One region of the Bacillus carboniphilus genome, then DNA from elsewhere that is predicted to be linked to it. Evidence: riboswitches for the same ligand, from Rfam matches in the RefSeq annotation. Region 1 holds a riboswitch; the other holds the start of a gene.
The links. A riboswitch is a leader RNA that binds a small molecule or an ion and turns the genes downstream of it on or off. The one in region 1 is predicted to bind S-adenosylmethionine.
Positions count from the first base shown of each region.

Region 2: another riboswitch for S-adenosylmethionine. It lies ahead of LC087_RS10435 (O-acetylhomoserine aminocarboxypropyltransferase/cysteine synthase family protein); the one in region 1 lies ahead of metK (methionine adenosyltransferase).

Region 1 is NZ_CP129013.1:1,839,531-1,842,713, forward strand. Features, by position in the region: gene asnB (asparagine synthase (glutamine-hydrolyzing)) at 1-522, opposite strand, end outside; gene metK (methionine adenosyltransferase) at 765-1,964, opposite strand; SAM riboswitch class I at 2,163-2,267, opposite strand; gene pckA (phosphoenolpyruvate carboxykinase (ATP)) at 2,738-3,183, shown strand, end outside.
Region 2 is NZ_CP129013.1:2,031,607-2,034,789, forward strand. Features, by position in the region: gene LC087_RS10430 (methionine ABC transporter ATP-binding protein) at 1-426, opposite strand, end outside; SAM riboswitch class I at 528-642, opposite strand; partial or broken gene LC087_RS10435 (O-acetylhomoserine aminocarboxypropyltransferase/cysteine synthase family protein) at 740-2,040, opposite strand; SAM riboswitch class I at 2,173-2,276, opposite strand; gene LC087_RS10440 (hypothetical protein) at 2,350-2,658, opposite strand; gene LC087_RS10445 (thioredoxin family protein) at 2,773-3,084, opposite strand; gene LC087_RS10450 (ribonuclease M5) at 3,124-3,183, opposite strand, start outside.

The DNA of each region.
Region 1 (3,183 bases):
GCTTGAATTTTTTAAGAAAGGCATTAACCCTTTTGATTCAGAAGCAAAAGCAATCCCTTGTACCGTTTCAATCATGTATAAAGGTTTAATCCCAAAATAGTCCCTTGCTCCAAATAATTCATTTCGCTCTGTATCCCAAATAAGAAAAGCAAACATCCCTCTTAATTCATGTACCACTTTTTCTTTCATTACTGAATAAAGGGCCACAATCACCTCTGTATCACTATTAGTATTTAATGTAACTCCTAGATCCTCTAGTTTCTTTTGCAACTGTTTATGATTATATATTTCCCCATTAAAAACAATCCAATAGCGACCATCTCCAAAGGTAAGAGGCTGTTTTCCTCCAGCTAAATCAACAATACTTAATCTTCTAAAAGCTAACGAAATATAATCATTATGATAATAGCCTTCATCATCAGGGCCTCGATGTATAATTTTACGACTTGCCTGTTCAATGTGCTCAATACGTTGTTCTTTATATTTTTTACTATGATCAAAAACACCTATAAACCCACACATTAACTTTTTCCTCCTTATCAAATTGTATCTATAATTATTCCAAAGATGGCTATAGTTTTAGTCAATAACCCATTAATTATATAAGAAAAAAAGAGCAACTTTAAAGTATCAAAAAAAAAACATATTTTATTAAATTATTCCCAAAATGCATTACTATATGGGGTTATAGCGAATAAATTTTTTCAAAAAAAGTGACTTCTGTTAAAAATAGAAGTCACTTTTACATAAATTTCACTCTTTATTTAGTTTTGTGCTTGTGCTTTTAATTGACTTGCTTTATCAGTTCGTTCCCAAGGAAGATCAATATCTGTTCGCCCAAAATGTCCATAAGCAGCAGTCTGTTTATAAATAGGTCTTCTCAAATCTAACATTTTGATAATCCCAGCTGGACGCAAATCAAAGTTTTCTCTGACAATATCCACTAGAATATTTTCAGGTACAATTCCTGTTCCGAATGTATTAATAGAAATTGAAACAGGCTGGGCAACACCAATGGCATAGGCTAGTTGAACCTCACATTTATCTGCTAACTGTGCTGCGACTATATTTTTAGCAACATATCTTGCTGCATATGCAGCAGAACGGTCTACTTTCGTAGCATCCTTTCCTGAAAATGCGCCTCCACCGTGGCGAGCATATCCACCATACGTATCAACAATAATTTTTCGGCCTGTTAGTCCTGCGTCTCCTTGAGGTCCACCAATAACAAAACGGCCAGTTGGATTAATAAAATATTTCGTGTCCTCATCGATTAGCTCTTTTGGAACAACTGGATCAATGACATATTCCTTTAGGTTTCTTTGGATTTGTTCTAATGAAACTTCTGGATGATGTTGAGTAGAAATCACAATGGTATCAATACGAACAGGTTTATCATTTTCATCATATTCAACAGTAACCTGTGTTTTTCCATCTGGACGCAAATAAGGGAGAATCTCTTCTTTCCTAGTTTCTGTTAAACGTCTAGCAAGCTTATGAGCTAAGGAAATAGGAAGAGGCATATATTCTTTTGTTTCATTACATGCATAGCCAAACATTAACCCTTGGTCACCAGCACCAATTGCCTCAATTTCCTCATCACTCATTTGACCTTCTCGTGCTTCTAATGCTTGGTCTACACCCATTGCGATATCAGCAGATTGTTCATCGATCGACGTTAAAACGGCACATGTCTCAGAATCAAATCCATATTTTGCTCTTGTATATCCAATTCCTTTAACTGTTTCACGAACAATTTTAGGGATATCCACATATGTATTTGTCGTAATTTCACCGGATACCAGTACTAAACCTGTTGTTACAGATGTTTCACAGGCTACTCGAGCATTTGGGTCATTCTTTAAGATTGCATCTAAAATTGAATCAGATATTTGATCACAAATTTTATCAGGGTGTCCCTCTGTTACTGATTCAGATGTAAATAAGCGTCGTAAGTTTGTCATCAATACTCCTCCTTAAGTTATATATAATCATGACGGATGATTCTTCTCTTATATAAACAGAACTCTAAAGGAACAATACTATTATTCCCTTTCATTCAACAGGTATTTCCCTAAATTGCAAGCAAAAACATCACAGAAATAAAAAAACCTTTCCATCATAATAATGAGGAAAGGGGGTGTTTACATCGTTTCCTTTCACTCTTATCGATCAAGGAATGTCCTTGCATCAGGTTAGCACCTTTTCACTACGTGAAGGTTGCTGGGTTTCATTGGGGCTGTCCCTCCACCTGCTCAGGATAAGAGAATATCCGTTTAAACATCTTAAATCACAAATGCCCTTTATGTCAAACTATACGTGTCTCAACTAATGAAATGTAAGGGTCATTACTTAACAAAGAAGGCAGTCGATTAACTCCATGACCTACTTTTCTCTTCAATAATACTTCATACAGTAACTAGACCATACTTCACCCACGCCTTCAAGTCACCCTTTAGAACTCATAATTTAACTCGACTTAAAGTTTTATTGTTATACAACAAATATATTGCCAATCAAACCATAAACCGATTTAAACATCCCACTAATAAATATCCGACAAAGCTAAAAAATAGGTTTCACTCTTCTTTTTACTGACACAAACTAAAGCTACATATAATTAAAGGTACTTTATCCATTTAAACTTGGAAATTTTTCTTTAATTAGTATAGACTATTCATTTAAATGTGTTATACTATTTATAATCATTCAACTACTATAAAAAGGATGGTATACCATGAATAAAGTAGATATTCGCTCTGAACTGAATCATTTGGTCAATAATCCAAATACTTATCATAATTTACCGGTCTCTCGTCTTGTTGAACTCGTTTTAGAAAGAAATGAAGGAATATTGACTTCCACAGGTGCAATCCGTGCAACCACTGGAAAATATACAGGTCGATCACCTAAAGATAAATTTATTGTAGAAGAAGAAAGTGTAAAGAATAAAATAGATTGGGGATCAGTTAATCAACCGATCTCTGAAGAGATTTTTGAAAAACTTTATACAAAAGTGATCGACTATTTAAAGGCAAAGAATGAACTTTTTTTGTTTAAAGGGTTTGCAGGAGCAGATTCAAAATACAGATTACCCATTCAAACTATTAATGAATTTGCATGGCATAATTTATTTGCCCATCAATTGTTCATTCGAGCAACAGATGAGGAATTAGTTGACCA
Region 2 (3,183 bases), 190 kb from region 1:
ACCTCCACTAAGTTGAGACGGATAAGCATTTTCTCGCCCCTCCAATCCAACTAATTGAACCAATTCTTCCACTCTTTGAAGCCTTTCCTTTTTAGGTACTCCTGCAATTTCTAGAGAAAAAGAAATGTTCTCTTTCACAGTTCTAGACCACAAAAGATTAAAATGCTGAAAGACCATTCCTATTTCTTTTCTTTGTTTTCTTAATTCTTTTTCATTTAACTTGCTAAGATTTAGTTGACCAATGTGAACTTCACCTTCAGTAGGTGTTTCCAACCCATTTAACAAGCGAATTAACGTACTTTTTCCCGCCCCACTGTAACCTACTATTCCATATATTTCACCTTTATTGATTTTTAAATTAATATCATCTAATGCTTTTATAGCACCACTTCCATATTCTTTACTAATGTTTGTTAGCGTGATCATTGCTTCACCTTCCCTCATGTTGAAAATGACTGTTAAATAAAACAAAATGCCTTTCCGCATATAAGCAGAAAGGCATTTTAAATTACGTATTAAAAACCTTTCCCTCATCTTTCAAAGCGAGTATAATTCGCATTGCGTGATTTGGCACCATTTCAATATTTCATTGACGGTTGCCGGGCTTCATAGGGCACTTCCCTCCACCTCTCTAAATAAGAGAAAATAACTTTTATTCAATTTTAACGTACTTATTTAACATGAGAGAATTCTATCACGGGTCAAAAATAGTGTCAACAAAAAATTCTTTACGTTACTCCTATTTCACACTCGATGCATATTCTAAAACCTTTTTAAAGGCTTGATCTAGATCCTTTATAAGGTCATCAATGTGCTCGATGCCCACAGATAATCGAATCAAATCTTCAGTCACTCCTGAATCGGTCAATCCTTCATCACTCAATTGTTGATGAGTTGTACTTGTAGGATGAATAATTAAGCTCTTTGCATCTCCAACATTTGCCACATGTGACCATAGGTGAACTGAGTTAATAAATTGCTCTCCTGCTGCTCTTCCGCCTTCAATCCCAAAGACAATAACAGAACCGGCACCTTTAGGTAAATATTTAGTGGCTAATTCTTTTGTCGGATGTTCATCTAATTCAGGATAAGTCACCCAAGTTACTTGTGGGTGTTTTAGTAAATACTTCACTAACAAGCGTGTATTTCGGATATGTTCCTTTATTCTCACATGTAGTGTCTCTAGACCTAAACTAAATTGAAAAGCATGGTATGGACTTAAAGCAGGTCCAAGATCTCTTAGAAGCTGTACTCGCGCTTTTGTTATGAAAGCTGCTTTAGGGACGTCCCTAGCATAAACAATCCCATTATAGCTTTCATCAGGTTGAATAAGGCTTGGAAACTTTTCTGAATTCCAATCAAAATTCCCACCATCAACAATAATTCCTCCTAATGTAGTCCCATTTCCTAGTAACCATTTCGTTGCAGAATGAATGACAATATCAGCCCCATGTTCAATCGGCCTACATAAATAAGGAGTAGCAAAAGTATTATCAATAATTAATGGAATTCCTGCTTCATGAGCAACTTCAGCAACAGCTTCAATATCGAGGACAACTAAGCTAGGATTGCCAATGGTTTCTGCAAAAATCGCTTTCGTTTTCGAAGTTATAGCTTGCCTAAAGTTTTCTGGGTCAGTCGGATCAACAAACGTCACTTTAATTCCGTACTTAGGTAAGGTTACCGCAAATAAATTGTATGTTCCTCCATATAAGGTTGAGGCTGAAACAATTTCATCCCCTGCTTCTGCTATGTTTAAGATCGATAAAGTAATGGCGCCATCCCGCTGGCAACTGCTAAACTACCAATTCCTCCTTCAAGAGCGGAAATTCGCTCTTCAAGTACCGTGACTGTAGGATTATGAATTCGAGTGTAAATATAACCAGGCTCTTTCAAAGCAAATAAGTTGGCAGCATGTTTTGTGTCTTTAAATAAATATGCAGTGGATTGATAAATGGGGACTGCTCTTTCACCTGTGGTGGACCTATCCTGTAAACCTCCATGAATATTCAATGTTTCCAATTGGTATTCTTTAGTCATCAGTAAATCCTCTCCTTTTTTAAGTTTGATAAAACAAAAAGAGATTAACAAAAGGGACAAACTCGTTCACAAGAAGAAATAATCAAGTAACGGTCTGTAACCTATGTTAATCTCTTACTTAACATGATTATCTTCTTATCTTTCAGAATATAGATATTCTGCTGGAATTAGCACCGTGGTTTAAAACCGGTTGCCGGGCGTCTTAGGGCCAGTCCCTCAGCCTCTCTTGATAAGATTTTATATGGTGACTCTAATGATTACTTATAATAGCAACAACTTTTCTGAAAGTCAATAAAAATTCTGAATATTTTAAATAATATTCCTTAAATAAAGGATCGCATCCAATTTTAATATATGACGATACGATCCCTTTACAGTAACTTCATTTGATTTTATTAAAGAATAAAGCGACACCTTTCCTTTTACTAAATTTTCGAAGAAGGGTTCAGTCACTTTAATCACGATATCAACCTGAACATTGGTTATTTCACACTTTATCAATCCTTGTTTTTTCAAGATATATAGATCATTCTGCTTTTCTTTTTGAAAGCAAACCGTAAGCTTGTATGGAGGGACCATTTTTTTGACCGCTTCATTTAGTATAGGAAATTCATCCATCACAAAAACCTCCTTTAATATAAAAAGTACGTTTTATTTAGGAGGTTTCCTTTATTTTTCATTCGACAATTTCCCAAGAAATATTCTCTAACTCGAAAAGTTTTTTTTGTTAACTTATGAATTCTGATGCTCATTAATGATGGAAATAATGTTTTCAACTGATCCAAAAGCAAACACTTTTTCAATAATTTTTTGTTCTTTTAATATAATTAATGCTGGGACACTTTGAACACCCCAATTCATTGCATGTTCTGGTATGTAATTCAAATCTTTTTTGTATATTTTAATGGAAAGTATAGTTTCAGTCACTTCCAACATTTTAGATGCCATCTGACATGTACCACAAAGAGGAGTATATAAATAAATAAAATGAACTTCACGATTTTCAAATAGTTCTATTAATTCTTCTTTTGTGATTTCTTCCATAACTCTCTTCTTACCTTTCTAAAGTACTCGATAACTTCATTAGTAAAAGTCACTATTTTTAATACTGGACAAATATTGTGACTGGACCTCAAAATTTGC